One region of the Paenibacillus sp. sgz302190 genome, then DNA from elsewhere that is predicted to be linked to it. Evidence: predicted binding sites of a transcription regulator. Region 1 holds the regulator's gene; each other region holds the start of a gene.
The links. The regulator LexA, encoded in region 1, represses DNA repair genes until DNA is damaged. The targets are predictions, from matches to a motif close to CGAACATATGTTCG.
Positions count from the first base shown of each region.

Region 2: a site for LexA is predicted at 2,902-2,915, ahead of AC6RNO_RS11225 (YhjD family protein). Genes of this name have one in related genera too.
Region 3: a site for LexA is predicted at 3,283-3,296, ahead of recA (recombinase RecA). Genes of this name have one in related genera too.

Region 1 is NZ_JBZYAO010000011.1:160,848-167,724, reverse strand. It holds gene metH (methionine synthase) at 1-901, opposite strand, end outside; gene AC6RNO_RS14865 (1,2-dihydroxy-3-keto-5-methylthiopentene dioxygenase) at 1,120-1,662, shown strand; gene AC6RNO_RS14860 (HAD-IA family hydrolase) at 1,738-2,535, opposite strand; gene AC6RNO_RS14855 (DUF896 domain-containing protein) at 2,578-2,766, opposite strand; gene AC6RNO_RS14850 (LysM peptidoglycan-binding domain-containing protein) at 3,010-3,306, opposite strand; gene lexA (transcriptional repressor LexA) at 3,574-4,191, shown strand; gene AC6RNO_RS14840 (hypothetical protein) at 4,324-4,722, shown strand; partial or broken gene AC6RNO_RS14835 (vWA domain-containing protein) at 4,812-5,488, opposite strand; gene AC6RNO_RS14830 (hypothetical protein) at 5,716-6,189, shown strand; gene glnA (type I glutamate--ammonia ligase) at 6,695-6,877, opposite strand, start outside.
Region 2 is NZ_JBZYAO010000007.1:213,273-220,149, forward strand. It holds gene AC6RNO_RS11215 (hypothetical protein) at 1-600, opposite strand, end outside; gene AC6RNO_RS11220 (SAM-dependent methyltransferase) at 615-2,252, opposite strand; gene AC6RNO_RS11225 (YhjD family protein) at 2,487-2,858, opposite strand; gene AC6RNO_RS11230 (hypothetical protein) at 3,304-3,549, shown strand; gene AC6RNO_RS11235 (hypothetical protein) at 3,603-4,685, shown strand; gene AC6RNO_RS11240 (S-layer homology domain-containing protein) at 5,303-6,877, shown strand, end outside.
Region 3 is NZ_JBZYAO010000001.1:682,551-689,427, reverse strand. It holds gene rimO (30S ribosomal protein S12 methylthiotransferase RimO) at 1-1,321, shown strand, start outside; gene pgsA (CDP-diacylglycerol--glycerol-3-phosphate 3-phosphatidyltransferase) at 1,318-1,905, shown strand; gene AC6RNO_RS02945 (competence/damage-inducible protein A) at 1,943-3,193, shown strand; gene recA (recombinase RecA) at 3,366-4,409, shown strand; gene AC6RNO_RS02935 (regulatory protein RecX) at 4,480-5,178, shown strand; gene rny (ribonuclease Y) at 5,568-6,877, shown strand, end outside.

The DNA.
Region 1 (6,877 bases):
GCGCGCGAATATGATCTGGCGTCGTTCCGCAGCAGCCGCCGGCGATATTGAGCCAGCCTTGTTCGGCAAAGCCGGCCATCTTTTTCGCGAGTGACTCGGGGGATTCGTGATAATGCCCGTTCTCGTCCGGCAGCCCCGCATTCGGATAACAGCTGATCGCCGTTTCCGCAATTTCGGACAGCGTTCGAATATGGTCGCGCATGAACTCCGGCCCGGTCGCACAGTTCAGCCCGATCGAAACCGGCTTCAGATGTTCCAAAGATATATAGAAGGACTCGATGTTTTGTCCGGCCAACGTAGTTCCCATCGGTTCGATCGTTCCTGAAATCATGATCGGCAGCTTGACGCCTAGCGTTTCAAAAGCTCTGCGGATGCCGATGCTTCCGGCTTTCACGTTCAGCGTATCTTGCGATGTTTCGAGGAGCAGCGCATCGACGCCGGCTTCCACCAGCGCAAGCGCCTGCTGGTAGTAACTCTCCTCCAGTGCTTCGAACGTTACGCCGCCGGTGACGGACAATGTTTTGGTCGTCGGTCCCATCGCTCCGATAACGTATCTCGGCCACTCCGGAGTCGAGTATTTATTCGCAGCCTCAATCGCCAGCTTAGCCGCGGCCAAATTGATTTCCCGGTGACGGTCCTGCAAATCGTACTCGGCCAAAACGACGCTGGTCGAACCGAACGTATTCGTTTCTATCATATCGGCGCCCGCCGCAAAGTAAGCTTCATGAATTTTCCGCAAAACGTCGGGGCGCGTGATGGCAAGAATTTCATTACAGCCGTCCAGTTCTTCGCCTCCGAAGTCATCGGGTGTCAAATTCTCCTGTTGAAGCATGGTGCCCATTGCGCCGTCAAGGATCATTATTTTTTTCTTAAGCTGCTCTTGAATCGGTGGTTTGATCATGGCATGACTCCCTCTCAACTTGACCTAAAGCTGAAACAACCCAACTTTATCGATAAATTCGTTAACATTTAGTGTAACAGAATAGCGCTGTTATGAAAAGATTTCTATTTATCAATAATTCCTATGGGGTATGTAGGATTTTTTTATGCAAATTCATCGACATGAGTCAACATTTCATCTATAATACAAGTATATTTTATTGGAAAGAGGGATGTACGTTGGCACAAATTCGAATTCGCAACACTAATGAACGCATCGAAGGTGAAGAACAGGTAAAAGCCTTCTTGGATAGCCACAACGTCGTGTACGAACACTGGGATACTTCCAAGCTTCCTGAAGCGCTTCGCGAAAAATTCGCCCTGAGCGACGAAGAAAAAGCGCAAATTTTGAGCATTTATGACGAAGAAATTCGCGATCTTGCCGCAAGACGCGGTTACGAAATTTGGGATGTCATTTCCTTGTCCGACGCTACGCCAAACATCGAGGAACTGCTCAAAAAATTCGAACAGGTTCACACGCACACTGAAGATGAAATCCGTGCAATCGTAACAGGACGAGGCATCTTCATTATTAAATCGGAAGACGAAGTCGGCTACTTTGACGTCGAGCTTGAAGCCGGAGACGTTATTTCCGTACCGGAAAATACGAACCACTTCTTTACGCTGATGGATAACCGTCAAATCGTAGCGGTACGCCTCTTCATCGAAAAAGACGGCTGGATCGCCTACAACGTTGACGACCCGGAGTTTGCAAAGGCCTGATCCTTTCATAAAGAACCCAAAAGCCCAACGATCCGAGGATTCGATTCCCCAGCCGTTGGGCTTTTGTTTGCAATTTTACCGGCCGTTCGCAATAATCGGCAAAATTTCTTGCAGTCGGGATACTTCAAAAGCAGGAACGATTTCGTCGCCGCGCTGCAGCCCGTGATGATTAATCCAAATATTGCGCATGCCTACGCTTCCCGAGCCGAGAATATCCGTAGTCAGCTTGTCCCCGATCATGATGCCTTCGGAAGCTTCAATACCCAGAAGCTCCATCGCATGCCGGAAAATCGAAACCGCCGGCTTCCCTTCCCCAAACGCTCCGGAAATAACGATATGATCAAAATAAGGTGCAATATCGGGCACTCCGGCCAACTTTTCCATCTGCAAATCGGGAGAACCGTTCGTCAGCAGCAGCAGCTTGTAATTGCCTTTCAGCGCATCCAGTACTTGAAACGTCTCTTCGTAAACGAGAGGACGGCGGCGGCGTTCGGCCGGGAACATTTCGCCTAATTTGTAGCCAAGTTCCTTGTCCTCAATACCGAGTGCCTGAAGCCCTCTTGTCCAAGACTCCGTCCGATAGCCCGGAGCCAACTGTTCCAGCTTGCGAAAATGCTCATGTTCTCCCTGGGTAAAATGAGCCCACAGCCCTTCAAACGGATTAATGCCGATCATTTTCGTGAATGGGAACGTTTCGTAAGATTCGTAAAGCGCTCTGGCCTCCTTGCACACGGCCTCTTCCAATTCATTCGGCTTGATCGAAGCGTAATGTTTGGCCGCTTCCTCGCATGTTGCTTCAAAAGCTTCCTTCACGCTGCGATCGTCCCATAACAGCGTATCATCCAAATCAAACAGCACAGCCTTGAGCGGCATCGTTACATTTCCCCTTTGAATGCATCTATAAATGTTGTTGCTTTACTTCTCTTCTTCATCGGCAAACTTGATAGAATCCAACTGTACCTTAAGAGAGGAGCGGAACGCTTGGATATATTTTTTTCTCAACTCGTTGCGCTCATCAATTTCTTCATCCGTTAAGCCAACTGTTTTCGCTTTGCGGGCAAGTTCGTTGATTCTCTCTATGTTCTGGTCCATATTATCGCTCATGATAGTCCTCCCTGCCATTACTCAGTCTGACTACTACTTTGCCATTCCGCTACCCGAATGTCAAGGCAATTGCACGCAAAAAAAGACTAAGGCAAGTAACTTAGTCGGCAAATGAGCTTGATTCAGAAAATCCGAATCGAACATGAACGAATATGTCTCATTTCACTTAGGAATGAAATTGGAGGTATCGTTGACCGCCGAAACTAAATAATACGGCCAGGGGTCCGATATAAATGCCAGGCATTAAGGCAGCAGCAAGATTTGCCCTTCATAAAGGTACGTGGAAGTAAGTTTGTTCAATTTCTTAACTTTATTCATATACGAACGAATATCCTGACCTTCGCTTATTCGGGATGAAGCTATAGACCAGAGCGTATCGCCGCGTTCAACGATAAGATGGTTTGGGATTTGTACGGATTCATGAATGGGCTCAGGCGACCGGGTGGAAGCGGCGTTCGCGCCATCTCCTGCGTAAGCTTGTACGATTGCGCCAAAAGAAAACACGGCAAGAAGCGCGGCAGCAAGCAAAATGAATTTCAAAGATCGCTTCGTCAAACCGAAAAACCGATGGAAACGATCCGAACGTGTCGTAGTTCTCGCTGTCGCTGGTCTTGCATGAAGTTGCCGTGAGTTGCTTCCTTCTGAATATGCAATGTACATAACATTCATCCCCCAAACATTTGTTCTGAAATCAGAATATCACGAACAAACGTTTGTGTCAATAAATCTTCGAACTTATGTTTGTACGAACTCCGGTTCTGTGTTATAATTTGGTTAATGATTTTTTCATAGATGGAGTGATAACTATTGAGTAAAATATCCCAACGCCAACAAGCAATTTTGGAGTTTATCAAGAACGAAGTGAAAGATAAGGGCTACCCGCCTTCCGTTCGGGAAATCGGCGAAGCCGTCGGACTGGCCTCCAGTTCGACCGTGCACGGGCATCTGGAACGTCTGGAGAAGAAAGGCTTGATCCGCCGCGATCCGACCAAACCGAGAGCTATTGAAATTTTAGGTCTCGACGGAGCGGAGAGCAACTTCGCTTTATCCGTGGCGCGCGTCCCGTTAGTCGGCAAAGTAACGGCCGGCGTACCGATTACGGCAACGGAGAACATCGAAGACTACTTCCCCCTCCCGTCCCACCTCGTCGGCGACAACAACGTGTTTATGCTCAGCGTATCCGGCGACAGTATGATCGAAGCCGGCATACATAATGGCGACTATGTTATTGTCAAGCAGCAGCAAACCGCCGACAACGGCGATATCGTCGTCGCCATGACCGAAGATGACGAAGCAACGGTAAAACGTTTTTACAAAGAACGGGATCACATCCGTCTGCAGCCGGAGAATTCGGCCCTCCAGCCGATTCTTCTGAAAAACGTAACCATCCTTGGCCGCGTTATCGGCCTGTTCCGCGATATGTAAGCACAAAAAAAACCACCTTTAGGGTGGTTTTCGCTTTTAAAATACCGATCGAACTCCGGAACTGCAATTCGATTTCTTATAGCTACTATCCCTTTTACTTGGACCGAAACTGATTCGAGAGGTACAAAGATCTTGAAGAACAAGACAAGAAAAATAATTGTAGGCGAAAATGAATACCTATATGTGATTGACCAGAAGTATAATCAACAGTTGAGTAATATTTCTCTTAAAATATCTTTAAAAGTCCTAAAAAATATAACATGCACATTCTTTTTTTGTACTTGGGATGATCCAATTACAGGAAATCCACTATTAGTCGGTACATCCTTAAAAAATAAAGATACCAACATAATTGAAAAATATAATTTACATAATCCAAGAACGATTAGAGCTTTTATTTTGTATGGTTTGGAAAATGGGTGGACTGGAAAAAACATTATAGAATTCCAGGACGGGCTCGATATTATTGGTAAGATGGGATATGACATTTCACGGTTGAAACCAGTAACCAGGGAAAATTTAAAGAATTAAATCTCGTTTCGTTGGCGTTCCCCAATCCATTTCTTGCCCTTTAGGCGCCATCAATCAAGGCTTTCACAACCCGGGAGATGATCAATTTGTTATAATATCCCTTTATCTTTTGCTTCTCTTATCCACAAAGGGAATTCATTCAATAAATTTTCATACAGCTCTTCATCGCTCGTTTTTTCAATATCCGTAATTTGAAAAAAGTTCGCATTGTCGACGACTCTGCCTTCGATAGTATCCAGCTTTTTCAACACTCCGAAATCGGAATTGCCAACACCGACAAACTGCCAAAATAATGGAAGGTTCGAAGATTCAATGATCGCCTTGTCGATCGTATCTCCCGTCCCCCTCTTCACCCCGCCGTCATTAATAAAAATAATGAAAGAGGGAACATTGCTCTTTTCTTCCACGGTATATTTTTTTATCACATCTCTCATGACCGGCGACTCATCGTTGCGGCCGAACTTGGATATGTTCTGGTTTTCAAGCACATGCTTGTTGACGTAACCTTCGAAATCTTCCTCGCTGACAGAGGGCAGCCTGCTGAATTTGTGGTCGTATATCCAGATGTCCAACACACCGTCATCGTCCAGCCTGCTGGCGACAGCCAATATTTTTTCGACTACTTTCTGAACCGTACCGTTTTTGTAAAGCAGTCTCATCGAACCGGATATGTCCAGCACCAACGCAACTTTGGCCACCACGCTCGACAATTGTTTTTTTCCAAAACGATTCCCAGTTTTTGCTTGCTTAAAGTAATCGTGCTCATCGTATCCACCTCTATAAGTTTGATAGTTTAAGAGTATCATGTTTTTTGAATTATTGGTATTTTTCAACAAAGGGACTTAAATATAGGTTCAACCAGATTGAAGAGGCTTGGAAGAAATCCAAACAGAACTATTTCATCCAATATTAGTAAATTTTAATTTACAAGTTGTACAATATATATTACAATTTATATTGTAATTATTTTGTATTTATAGGAGGAACTTAGGAATGAGTAAAAAAGTTTTTAATGGTCTGTTAGCTGTTGCACTTACTACTGGTATCTTGGCTTCTAGCACTACGCTTCCTGCGGCTACGGCTTCGGCAGCAGAATCAACATCAAAGGAAGTACAATCAGCTCAACTGCAAGCAGTCGTGTATGATTCGATGTGGTTTAATCACAATTACCTGACAGAAAATGACGGATGGGTGAGTACGTTTCGTAATGGGTATTTTACAGTCAACTCCACCCGTACTTACTTGTTTGATGTTCAGCAACGCACATACGACAGCAGTTACGATGTCGAAGAGGTTGAGTACAGGTTAGTCAATGAGAATGATTCATCGGGTACTCGATACTTTTCATGGAGCGGAAGCCAAAGACGCTCGGTATACGTTACTCTAAAACCTGGCACTTATCATGTTGAGTACTACAGTCATGGAGAAGTGCCAGTCAGGATTTTTGGCACAGTTGATCCGGTTTAATACATTTCGTTTTGCTCCCCCACAGCCACTTGGTTAGTGGGGGATCGTTTTTTAACGTCGAAAAACCTGCAAATCCTAAAAGAGGATCTCCCAGTCACATTTGGCGGCAAACCGATAGACAATGAAACGCGCGAGCGTATATAAGATATGCTCACTAGTTACTTTAGGATGAAATGGAAAGCGATGGAACCAATGGAAACTACAACCTTGAAATGATCGGGAATCAATGAGACACTTGATTTCTAGGGAACAATGATGGGGGACTTTTGGGGAAACAAAGACGTTGCGATAGGAAAGAATCATCAAAATCAACACAAGACTTGTCAATGAGATGCAGTCATGCCGACTGTAAGACCAAAATAAATGAGGTCTTGGAGAAGCAGGCCAGGGAATATTTTTTTTTGGGGGCGTGCCGGGGGCATTTCCGAAAAAAACTAATTAATTTCGGTATGCCCGCCGCAACGCCATCCCCCTCAAAACCCTTTAAAAATCATGGTTTCAACTTTTAATATAACGACAAATACTGATCTCTTTCCCAAGGATGTACTTGCGTACGATACATATCCCATTCAATTTCTTTCAGTTCATAGAAATGAGCCAGGGCGTGCTCGCCGAGTACGTCGCAAATGACTTCGTCGCGAATCAGTTCGTCCAGCGCGGTCTTCAGGTTCACTGGCAAGCTTGGAAT
Region 2 (6,877 bases), on a different contig from region 1:
AGCTGAGTCTGCTAACGTTGTACGTTCAAACACATTGCCCTGGAACTTGGTCAGCGATTGGGGACCTTTATTATCTTCAATTCTTTCTTCTGCCATTTCTATTTCAGGCGATACAGCCTCTTCAAAATGGTCCAGTTCCTCCTGCAAAGGAAAGTAATCTATGTCTACGTCGTCCTCATTTCCGTCCATATACTCACCGTTCTCCAGAGCGTCCTTTAATTCTGCTGCCGCTTTTTCATCGTAGAAATTCAGAAACTCTTGAACGCGTTTCAAAAAATCCCGGGTATATCCCTCCGTTTTGAATTCCTCAAGTGTGCCGTCTTGCAGAATATTAACCGGAATTTTACGCATCTGAATAAGCCCCGAGGCGTTATTCGGAATCGGTGCGCGCTTCGCCTGCAAGGGCGGTCTTGCCCCCCCTTGCTGCAGCATTTGGCCCACGGCCCTGTTGCCGATCGTTCGCTGCAGGTAAGTAATGGGAAGTTGCCCGGCCAGTTGGACGTTCTGCTCCAACGTAGAGCCAATCTTTATATTTTCTGATGATTGCGTTGTGCTCACATTGCTCGTTTTAAGCTTGGATTGGAAGCGTGAATGTTCCATATGTCCTCCGGACTCTAGGATTCGTTTATATTCCTTGAATGGATTTGGGTTAATAATAGAATGGCTTCCTCATTGACAGGATCATATATAAGCACTTTCTCCAACAAAAGTTCGGCTTGCTCGAACTCTTCAAGCAAAAAATAACATAACGCCATATTATACAGCGTACCCGTATGCTCCCCGTAAATATGAACGGATCGTTGAAAATAATCATTGGCTTGCGAATAACAGCCCATCTCGTAAAACATAGCTGCTATATGATAAGCCAAGTCCATATCCTCGCCTAACGAAAAGTACGTCGCCCAAACCTTATGAACCGTATCGATCACCAAGGCACGTTCCCTCTCGGAAAAAGTAGGCGCCAACTCGAACAGTCTCGGTAAATAGTACGAGAAATGGTGGCTATCATAACAGCTGAGGCGAATATAGGCCATCATTTCCTTCAGGCCCATGTCTGAATATCGGTTTCGTGCATGCTTGGCAATATTGTAGAAATCGTCCGGACCATATTCATTGACATACCGCTCATAAGCCGCACAGGTATCTATATACTGCTCCGGATTGTCCAGCATCAGGAGGCATCCTACATCGATATGATGATGGGGATGTTCCGGAAATAAGGCCCGCCCCCTGTTTCTCTCGCACAACCAGCGGAAAGCATGGAAATTAACAGGAAGCGAAAAGCTGCCGTGACGCACCAGACCGGAGGCCGGCTTGTATGGCAGTAAAGTGGGATCGTGGTTGCCTTTGTCGGCGGTAAGCAGCATTAGCCCTTTACGCGATAAGGACTTCATATTCTGCAAGCAGCGCAAGCCGACGGTTGGAACTAACAAGTGGGTGCTGTTCAGCATATTCCCGTACTCCAGAATGAGCTGATTCCAATCATGTTCTGGAAAAGTCGGTGTCTGGATAGAACGATGCGTGTATTTCACATGCACATTCGATAGTACTTCCTCAGGCGCAAGCGTGTCCGGATCTTGGTCGTGGGACAGAGTCACTAAGCATTGAAACCAGTTGCGTTGTTCGAGATAATACAAATCCTGAGGGATACTATCGAATACGTAATTGGCAATCACCACAAGCGGATTGGCCAGTTCGTTTGCGGCGATCTCCCGGTTGCTTATCTGTAATTGAAGCCGATTCGATTTATTTATATCAAACAAGGCCATATCTAATAAACCGCGGTGAAAAAAAGGAGCAAACTGAGGATGCCGCTTCCAAAAAGCAAGATTGCTGCAAGTAAAATCCGTCATTACATAACAAATCGGTATCGTTTCCTGTTGAAATTGTTCGCAGATCTTGACAAACCGCGTTATAAAATGAAATGCAAACCGCCCCGACCCGGCGCCTAATTCGCAAATGTAAAGCGGTTCATCCCGAGAATGCCCTAAACTCTCTCCGGATGACGTCATCCTCTTCCGGTCGCGCAAAAAAGCAAATACGATCTCGGCGTAGCTGTTTGCCAACGTGGGACTGCTTGTCACATAATGCGGCACTTGGCCGGATTGCCAAGCAGCGGCCCCCTTTTCGTCGAAAAAATCCCGCTGTAGCTGCCAGAGTAACGATTCGGAAAAAACTTGCTCTTCTTCCAGCAAATATTTACGCTTACCGCGTACTTTCGCTATTGAACCTATGTTATCCATAGGTAACATGTCATCACCCTTTGTATCAGCCTTGCAAAACGCATGAAAGCTATAATGTAAGTGTAGATCAGCCCAATAAAAGAATAATGAAAGATTCTGCCGATAATTAGCAAAAAACCGCGCAGCATCAAGCCTTCACGGTTTTTTTAAAATGGCGATTTTTTCCTGTACGCCAAATAAGATTATCAATTAAAAGCGACATAAGCCAAAGAGGTGATTCGGTCGAAAATACAATCCTTTAGTTCACCGCAACCGCCCCCGCATATTCATCAGCGCAGTCATCAGCTCCGCTTTGACCAGGCTCCTCAGCATGGTGAAATGACGAACGTAGCCGCGGACTTTGTATTCGACGTGGATGCCTGAAGCATTCGTGTTCGTACTGAGCACTTTCATGTCCCGTTTCTTCATCTTGCTTTTGATGTTTTGCAATTCGGGATAAATGGAATTTTCAACTTCCCGAAGATAAAAAATAAGATGATTATACACGATCTTATCCTTGTAAACTTTCAATTCGTCGATATCCCTCGCCAACATATCCAGCAAAATAGGCAGCAACGTGTATTCCTTGATGATCTGAACATCTTCTTCCGTTTCGATTCTTGAATTAACACTCATAATGAACACCACCATAATACGAACGTTTATTCTTATTATATACCGAACATACGTTCCTTATACAGTGGTATTTTACGGAATTCCGCTTTCTGCCCGAGCGAGTGCGGCAAAGCGGTGGTATCGGCTTGCGCAGCCGCGGCGAGCGGGTCGGATCGCTTTTCGCATTGCCTGTTTGTTAGCGAAATCCGGAAGAGGGAAGCGGAAAAAGGTTGGGAGGTAGAATTTGGTTTGTTTTTGCCCGGGAAGTACATAAAGAGCAGGGTGGCATGATCGGTTTACCGCATGGAAAATCGTCTGTTTCCAGATTTTATACTTCCGGGTTATAAAGGAGTTGTTGCATCGACTGAAGGAGGACGCGGTTACGCAACATAGGAGCAGCTTAAAAGCCGCTTCGGATGCATGCCTGGAACGGAAGTTTTCCGGGAATGCTGTGCGGTGCGCTTCTATGCAATCTGTTGATCGGCTGTTCCGGCGGATCGAAGATTGCGACCGGACGGAAAAGGGAGGGGAGAATAGCGCCAAGCCGAAAGATGAGGTCGCGCTTAAGGTTAAAATCTATGAGCGCGGTACAGCGCCTGCAGGCGTATCCGTCGCGAAAAACGGCTGGGCAAGCGCCCGACATTATTTTTTACTTATGATGAAAATTTGGTGTACAACTACGCCGGGCAGGACGGTATTTTACCGGCCGTGAAGAAGCAGACGCCCGCAAAAAAATTCGTGAATATAAAAGGAGATGTAACTGTGATGCGTAAAATCGGAAGTAAGATTTTGACCTTTAGTTTGATGTTGGCACTGGCTGTGCCTTGTATCGCGCCGGCGGGGCTTGTTTCCAAGGCGGAAGCGGCGACGGCAGAGGAACAAAGCAAATTTGCCGAAATTTGGTCCCCGCTGCTTTACCAAGATATCGGCAGCGATCCGCAGCAGGATATCCCGACGCGCGTTGACTACGACGGCGACTGGAATACGACAAACAACTGGGAAAATATCGATCAATACGGTCTGGGCGGCAAAGCGTTGTATCCATCCGTGTACTATTCTTTCGTTTCGTCCAAAACGCACTGGTTCATCGGCTACTATTTCTACTACGCGAAGCAGGATGTTAGAGGCGTTGTTGCAGATCTCGGGAACGGTCTCGGCGACCATGAGAACGATATGGAAAGCATGATGCTGGTCATCCGCAAACCCGGCGGCACGGACTTGAACGGCAACAAAGTCGACGATCCGAACGGCAAGCTGGAAACGGTGCTCATGGGACGGCACAAAAAGCTCCGCATGTATTCGTCCCCTTGGTCTACTGACAAGACGTATACACCAGGGCTGAGCACGGTTTATTTTGACGGCAAATACAGTATGTCCGGCAGTCATCCGAAAATTTACAGCGCCCAAAACGACTCTCCGATTACGGAAAGCGAGCAGGATTTCGGCCATGCGCTGCGGGTGTATGACGATAAAGGAGCAAAAGGCAACAGCGGTATCGTGTTCAAATCGGGCACCGATGTACAAAACATGAGCGACCGCAGCAAAAACTATTACGCCAACTATTCCAATGACTTCAAAAGCGCGCCGCTGACCTACGGTCTGATTCCGCTGGAAACTTCCCTATGGCCGCATCGCAACGATAACAACCCGAATCTTTGGTCCAGCTACGGAACGTTTGCCGGAGATAACGGCAGCGGCGACGCCAGCGCGCCATGGGGCCGCTCTTTCGAAAATTACCGCGACCTGGGCGCAGGCACATTGCTGACCGATCCGGCGCGCTTCGTCGACGCGCTCTTTGACGGGCTGGGAGAGTTCTCCCGCGAGTATGTTACAAACGTTTATCGTTAAGAGATCTAACGAATAGTTTTTTGAAAAAAAGTCTGCTTGCCCTGTCCATATGGGGGAGCAGGCTTTTTTAGCATACAATTCCGCCAATAAACTCTCGTTACACTACCCGATACGATAAGAAAAATCATTGAAAAATTGGAAATGGTATTATTTTCTTCTTGGAGCTATTTTCATTACAAATGATAAAATAAACAAATGTAAATTATTGTTTATTCAAAATTTCACTTTTTCTATTCTATCATGTAGTTATTGGTATTATGCATAGTTTGCGATATTCGATAAGGCAGATTTCCAAATATTAAGATTATGCCAAAAACCGCCTTAACAATCCCTTAACGCTGTGCTAATATACACAAAACAAATGAAGTCTAGAATAGCTAAGGGACGTTTGAAAAAATGTTTACAAAGTGATGAATTAATGTCATTGGAATCAATTGTAAAAAAAGTATTTTTCAAATGTTCACTTTAGCAATTAGCAGGTTAATTCCTGAGGAAAATGGGAAAGCGCTTTCGTTGTGGGGTGCTTAATTCTATTGAGGGGGTAGATAGAGGATTAGGCGGCGCTTGTTGTGTTGTTTTTTTTGTTATGCAATTTTATAAGGGAGGTAATCGCCTTAATGTTAAAAAGGATAGGTAAGTACAAGAAATGGTACAGCCTTATGATGGTTGTGATGATGCTGGCCACGATGATTTTGCCTAATGGATTGGTTCAGAAGGCATATGCAGGCGTACCCGAGACTGTAGCAGGGTGGACCTTTTCGTCGACGAACGTGGATACTGCAACTGCCGGTAATGCCAATAATAAAGGCATCGCCAAGCTGACATTAAGCAATAGTAGAACAGCTACTTACTCAGCTACAGGCAACACTATATATAAAGATGGCTGGGCTACTCCTGCAGGAGGGTATTGGCAAGCGCAATTCAGCACGGCTGGATACTCTGGATTAACACTTTCTTCAAAGCAATATGGTACAAATGGCGGTCCGAAGGATTTTCAGCTTCAGTACAGCCTAGATGGTACTAATTTTGTTCCATTTTCAGATGTCTATTCACTTACGACAACGATTGCACAAAAAGATGTAAATCTGCCTAGCGAATTGGACAATCAACCAACTGTTTATATTAGATGGGTCAATACGTCTAATTCTTCGATTAATTCATCAAATGCCGGTACCAATGGAACAGGGACGATCTCTCAAAGTAATGGCAACAGCAGAATCGCTGATATCGTCATCAATGGGACCTCGTTGTCGGGCACCGTTAGTGTAACTGGCGTAACGCTCAATTCGAATACTGTCAATATGACGGTCGGGGATGCTGTGTATGGTCTGGTCGCAACGGTAAGCCCGGCGAATGCGACAAACAATGCAGTGAATTGGAGCACAGATAATGCTGCTGTAGCTACGGTGAACACCAGTGGCGGAGTGACGGCAGTGTCCGCAGGAGCGGCAAAGATTACAGCGACCACGGTAGATGGCGGTTTTACAGCAAGCAGCATGGTGACGGTTGCGCCTGCCTCCGGTAAGACGAAAAATCCGGATTCTTCAAAAATCACGTTTTCGAGTTTGAACGCAGTTAGTGGTTTGGCGGGAGCTGTTGGAGCCAGTGTACAAGTAGCCGTATACTGGGACGCTGCATTGACTACGTTAGGTGGAACTGGAATTGCGGCAGCGGATGGGTCGTTTGCAATTTCAAACCTGAATAACGTTCTATCCAAGACGACGGCTTACATTACGGCGCAGGGAACTGGGCAAACGCAGAGCGATCCGATTTCGGTCAATCTTACCGTTACTCAGAGTATCAAACCCGGCGATGTCGTTTTCAGCCAATTGTATGTAAATGGCGGTAACAGCGGAGCCTTTTATAATACGAAGTTTTTCGAGCTGTACAATACAACAAATCAGGATATCAATTTCAATAATCAGTGGGCAATCATTTATGTGTCATCATCAGGTACAAGCTTTGGAGCAGGCACCAAGCTGACCGGCACAATTAAAGCTCATGGATATTATCTTGTATCAGGTAATGTTGGAGCAACGGGTGCAAGTCTTCCCGTAACACCGGACCAAACAAGCACCCTTAATCCCAGCGGGTCTGCAGGGGGGATTCTTGCCATTGCTAATTCAACAACCGGATTAAGCAGTCAAGATGATCCCAAAGCGATTGATATTGTTACTTTCGGCAACGGAACC
Region 3 (6,877 bases), on a different contig from region 1:
AAAGGTTAAAGTAGTGACACTCGGCTGCGAGAAAAATTTGGTCGACTCCGAGATTATGGCTGGATTAATTCACGGCCGCGGTTTTCAACTCGTTGATAACAAGGAAGAAGCCACGGTGATTATCGTCAATACATGCGGTTTTATCGATGCGGCGAAGGAAGAATCGGTCAATACGATTCTCGATATGGCCGAGTTGAAACAGACCGCCAAGTTGAAGGCTTTGATTGTTTCGGGATGCTTGACGCAGCGGTACAAAAAAGAACTGATGGAAGAAATGCCGGAGATTGACGGCATCGTCGGCACAGGCGATTTCGATAAAATCAATCACATTGTAGACGAAGCGCTCCGCGGTAAGAAGCCCATTATGGTCGGCAATCCCGTTTTCAACTATGATGCCGATTTGCCAAGACAAGTGACGACCCCCCGATACACCGCTTATGTGAAAATTGCGGAAGGCTGCGATAACGCCTGTACGTTTTGCAGCATCCCGATCATGCGCGGCAAGTTCCGCAGCCGAAGCATCGAATCGATCCTCGCCGAAGTAGCCCAACTGGCTTCCCAGGGAGTTAAAGAAATCAGCCTCATCGCCCAGGATTCGACCAACTACGGTACGGATTTGTACGATGGTTTTATGCTGCCTGCGCTGCTGGACAAAGTGAGCGAAGTACCCGGCATCGAATGGGTGCGCCTGCACTACGCGTATCCCGGATTTTTTACGGATGAACTGATTGAAACGATTGCAAGCAATCCCAAAGTGTGCAAATATATCGATATGCCTCTGCAGCACAGCGAGGACTCGATTTTGAAACGGATGCGCAGACCGGGCCGCCAAAAGGATACCCGCGAGCTGGTGCGCAAAATCCGCGCGCGCATCCCGGACGTGGCGCTGCGGACTTCTCTAATCGTCGGATTCCCGGGGGAAACGGATGAGGATTTTGAGAACCTGAAGCAGTTTGTCCGCGAGATGGAATTCGACCGGCTCGGCGTGTTCGCGTATTCCAAGGAAGAAGATACGCCTGCATCCCGGTTGCCGGATCAAGTGCCTGATGATGTGAAAGAATATCGTGCGAATACGCTGATGGAAATTCAGCGCGAAATATCGAATCTCCGCGGCGGACGCCGGATCGGTCAAGAGCTTGAAGTGCTGATCGAGCGTTACGACGGCAGAAGCGATGTCTATGTAGGCCGTTCGCAATTTGACGCTCCTGAAATTGATGGCGAGGTTTTCGTTGCCAATGCTAAACTGAACATCGGAGAAATGACCAAGGTTCGTATTACGCATTCCTTTGAGTTTGATTTGTCCGGGGAGGTTATTGCATGAACCTGGCCAATCGCATCACTGTGGCGAGGATATTACTAGTTCCGATCATCATGTTTTTTTTGCTGATCAAGGTGAAGTTTCCGCATATTCGGATTGAGGAATTCAGCATTACCTACAATCAGATTATTGCCGCTCTGATCTTCATTATTGCGGCAAGCACGGACAGCCTGGACGGTTATATAGCCCGAAAGCGCAAGCTGGTCACCAATCTGGGCAAGCTGCTCGATCCGCTCGCGGATAAGCTTCTGGTCACAGCGGTGCTCGTCTCTTTGGTCGAAATGGGCAAGGTGGACGCCTGGATCGTCATCGTGATCATCAGCCGCGAATGGGCAGTTACTGGCCTTCGCCAGATTGCGCTTTTGGAAGGAACGGTGATGGCGGCCAGCAAATGGGGGAAAGCCAAGACGGCTGCGCAAATCACGGCCATTATTGCTTTGCTTATCAACAATTTTCCATTCACGTTTTTGGATTTCCCCTTTGATGTGATTGCCAGTTGGGTTGCAGCGATCATTACGCTGTACTCCGGCATTGAATATTTTGTCAAGAACAAACATGTCATAGACTTTTCGGAAAAGACGCAATAGGGGAACCTATTGTTTTTTCCATTTGGGAGGATGGCTTATGAAAGCTGAAATCGTAGCTGTTGGAACCGAGCTTTTGCTGGGGCAAATCGTCAATACGAACGCCCAATTTTTGTCTACCGAATGCGCCGGCTTGGGGATCGATATTTATTATCAAACGGTCGTCGGCGATAACGAACAGAGATTGCTGGATACGCTCAAGCTGGCGTCTTCGCGGGCTGATGTCGTTATCTGTACGGGCGGACTGGGCCCGACCCAGGACGACCTGACCAAGGATGTTCTGGCCGCATACATAGGACGTAAGCTTATTCTTCATGAACCTTCCATGAATAAAATATCGGAGATGTTCGCTTCCAGGGGAATACCGATGGTTGAGAGCAACCGCAGACAAGCGCTCATGCCGGAGGGCAGCGATCCGCTGCAGAACGATGCCGGGCTCGCAGTCGGTGTCGCGCTGACGCACGAAGGCACGCATTTCATCCTGCTGCCCGGCCCTCCGAAAGAAATGAAGCCGATGTTCTCGAACTACGCCGCAGCCTGGCTTAGGAACGTCATGACGGACGAAGTGCCTTTGTATTCCAAAATGCTCCGCTTTGCCGGGATCGGGGAGTCGAACCTGGAACACCAACTGCTTGATTTGATCGCCAATCAGACGGACCCGACGATCGCCCCTTATGCCAAAGAAGGGGAAGTGACGATCCGCCTGACGACCCGGGCGCAGGAAGCGGCGGAAGGCGAGCGCAAGCTTCAGGCTGTCGAACGGGAGATCAGGCATCGGTTGGGGCAGTTCATTTACGCCGAGGAGGATGTGCCGCTTGAGGCGGTCGTTCTGCGGATGCTGGGCGAGAAAAAAATGACGCTTGCCGTAGCGGAGAGCTGCACAGGAGGCTTGCTGAGCGACCTGATTACGGCTGTGCCGGGCAGCTCGCAATCGTTCATGGGCGGCATCATCTGCTACTCCAATGAGCTCAAGCACAAGCTGCTGGGCGTGCCGGTGGAGGTGCTGGAGGGCGACGGCGCTCCCGGCGCTGTAAGCGAAGAAACGGCTTCTTTGTTAGCCCGTAATCTGCTCGATGCGGCAGGCAGCGATTGGGGAGTGGCGGTTACCGGAGTTGCCGGGCCCTCCCCTTCCGAAGGCAAGCCCGTTGGGCTCGTCTACGTAGGCGTGGCCCGCAAGGGAGGCGAAACCCAGGTCGTTCCGCTCAAGCTTTCCGGCAATCGGGAAATGATCAAGCTGAGGGCGGCGAAGAGCGCGTTTTACCACTTATGGAAACTGTTGAAAGAGAGCTAGGTTTCGCGTATAATGTAAGAATACGTTAACGGAAGAACCGTAGCAAAGCGATAACTTTGTTGCGGTTTTTTGTTTGCTCGCAGAAAAAACGAATGTATGTTCGAAAAAATGCTTGGCAAACACTCCAAAACAAGTTATCATATACCTATAATGATAAAAGGAAGTGAGTGTTTTGACAGATCGTCGCGCCGCACTTGAAAATGCATTGCGTCAAATCGAAAAACAATTCGGAAAAGGCTCCATCATGAAGCTCGGAGAATCCACACATATGCAGGTCGAGACGATCTCGAGCGGATCGCTTGCTCTTGATATCGCACTCGGAATCGGCGGATTTCCGCGCGGAAGAATTATCGAAGTGTACGGACCCGAATCTTCCGGTAAAACGACGGTTGCTCTGCACGCTATCGCCGAAGTGCAAAAGGTCGGCGGACAAGCAGCGTTCATCGACGCCGAGCACGCTTTGGACCCACTGTATGCAAGCAAATTAGGCATCAACATAGATGAACTGCTGCTCTCCCAGCCGGATACGGGCGAACAGGCTTTGGAAATCGCCGAAGCGCTGGTGCGCAGCGGCGCCGTAGACATCATCGTCATTGACTCCGTAGCCGCTCTCGTGCCTAAAGCCGAGATCGAAGGCGAGATGGGCGACTCTCACGTAGGGCTTCAAGCCCGTTTGATGTCCCAGGCGCTTCGCAAGCTGTCTGGCGCCATTAACAAGTCGAAGGTGATCGCGATCTTCATTAACCAACTTCGCGAGAAGGTGGGGGTTATGTTCGGGAACCCGGAAACGACTCCGGGCGGGCGCGCACTCAAGTTCTACTCTTCCGTTCGTCTGGATGTTCGCCGCATTGAGACGATCAAACAAGGCAACGACATGGTCGGCAACCGGACCAAGGTCAAAGTGGTTAAGAACAAAGTGGCTCCGCCGTTCAAACAAGCGGAGATTGATATTATGTACGGTGAAGGCATTTCCCGCGAGGGCAGCATTATCGATATCGGAACGGAAATGGATATCGTTAACAAAAGCGGAGCTTGGTACTCTTTTGAGGGTGAAAGACTTGGCCAGGGACGCGAGAATGCGAAGCAGTTCCTCAAGGAGAACAAAGCCATTGCCGACAGCATTGAGTTGAAAATCCGGGATAACAGCAACTTGATTAAAGTGACCGGGCCCAACGAAGATGATGAAGAGGAAGAAGCCGAATTGGCATTCGAATAATGAAGCGTTTAACGGCAGCACCTTTAACCTCGCGTTAAGGTGCTTTCGTTTTTAGTCAGGGGGTTAAAAGTTGAACGGCGGGGAACAGCAGCTATTTATAATTACAATGGTGGAGAAGCAGAAGCGGAGCAGGCATCGATACAATATTTTTATTAACGATGAATATGCGTTCTCAGTTCATGAGGACATCATGATCAAGCATCGCCTTCTCAAAGGAGAGCCGATTCATCCCGAGCAAACGGCCTCGATTCTTGAGGACGAGGAGCGGAACCAGGCCTATATGAAAGCGCTGCGCATGATAGGCAGACGTCCGCATTCCACCAGTGAAGTGAAGCGCAAGCTGAAAGAGCAGGGCATTGAACAGGCCGTGATTGAATGGACGTGCGAGCTTCTAAAGCAGCAAAATTATATAAATGATGAAGAGTTCGCCAAAATGTGGACGGAACATCGGATCTATTCACAGAAAAAGGGACGCAATCTCGTTCGTCAGGAGCTCCAGCAAAAAGGAGTCAGCAAAGAATTGGTCAAGGACGCTATGGAGGCTATCGATCCGGATGAGGAACTCCAGGGGGCTCTGAAGCTCGGGCAAAATAAATGGAAGCAAACATCAGGCACGCTATTGGACCGCAAAAGGAAGACGGGAGCTTACTTGCTGCGCAGAGGCTTTACGAATTCGATCGTCAGCAGGACGCTGGCCGTGCTCTCACAAAATCATCATGAGGAGGAGACGGAGGAAGAAGAATATGAAGTATGGGAGGAAGATATTTAGCTGCATGAATGATCGCATGGTTAATGTAGTTAAAAAGATATCTCGGTTTCCTTATATCAAACAGGATTATGTAAGCTTTAATGGACAATCGCTTGACAAGCTTCTTTGACAAAAGATACAATAACTATTGTATATTTTCATAAGGATTCAAAATCATAAGAAATTGTTTGGTTTTGATGCAGCAGCTGTAGAAATCGCCAATTTATACGCTGTTGGTTATGAATGATGAGCACTAATGTGCCGCATACACACAGTGCGCATTACTTTTGAGCCATGCTTTTCAGGGAGTATGGGGTGTACGTACTTTGCCTAACAATTAAAAATCGGATTAAAAAACCGAAGGAATCCCAAGCTAACACCTTGGAGAAACCAACGAGGAGGTGAACAAGATGGAGCCTTTCATCTGGATCGCGATCGTTCTCTTTGTTGGAGCTGCATGCTTAGGGATTGGTTATTTTATCCGCAAATCTCTTGCAGAAGCGAAAATTTCCAGCGCCGAACAAGCGGCAGAACAAATTCGGGAAGCTGCTAAGAAGGAAGCGGAAGCGCTGAAAAAAGAAACGGTTCTGGAAGCGAAGGACGAAGTGCATAAGTTGCGGTCCGAAGCTGAAAAAGACATTCGTGAACGTCGAAACGAAATACAACGACAAGAGAGACGATTGTTGCAAAAAGAGGAATCGCTGGATAAAAAATTAGAATCTCTCGAGCGTAAAGAAGAGCAAGTAGCCAACAAGGAGAAGCGAATCGAGGATACGCAAGGACAAATCGATCAGCTTTATAGAAGCCAGGTCGCCGAACTGGAGCGAATTTCCGGTCTCACTATGGAAGAAGCGAAGACCATCATTCTCACCAACGTAGAGCAGGAAGTCCGCCATGAAACGGCGCAATTGATTAAAGAAATCGAACAGCAAGCCAAAGAAGACGGCGATAAGAAAGCTAGAGAAATCATTACGCTCGCCATTCAAAGGTGCGCTGCCGATCATGTGGCGGAGACGACGGTTTCCGTTGTTACTTTGCCGAATGAAGAAATGAAAGGCCGCATCATCGGACGTGAAGGCCGTAATATTCGCGCTCTCGAAACATTGACGGGTATTGACCTCATCATAGACGATACGCCGGAAGCGGTCATTTTATCGGGTTTTGATCCAATTCGCCGCGAGATTGCCCGCACATCTTTGGAAAAATTAGTTGCAGACGGACGTATTCATCCGGCACGCATCGAAGAGATGGTGGAGAAGTCGCGCAAAGAAGTGGACGAGCGCATTCGTGAATACGGAGAGCAGGCAACGTTTGAAGTAGGTGTCCACGGACTGCATCCGGACTTGATCAAAATTTTGGGTCGACTGAAATTCAGAACAAGTTACGGCCAAAACGTGCTGAAACATTCAATGGAAGTAGCTTATCTGGCCGGTCTGATGGCTGGAGAGCTCGGGGAAGACGTAACTTTGGCGAAACGTGCCGGGCTGCTTCATGACATCGGTAAAGCGCTTGATCATGAGGTCGAAGGATCTCATGTTGAGATCGGCGTGGAAATCGGGAAGAAATACAAAGAACATCCAGTTGTTATCAATAGTATCGCATCCCACCATGGCGATGTGGAAGCTACTTCCGTCATTGCCATGCTGGTCGGAGCGGCGGATGCGTTGTCTGCGGCAAGACCGGGGGCGCGCAGAGAGACGCTGGAGACGTACATCAAGAG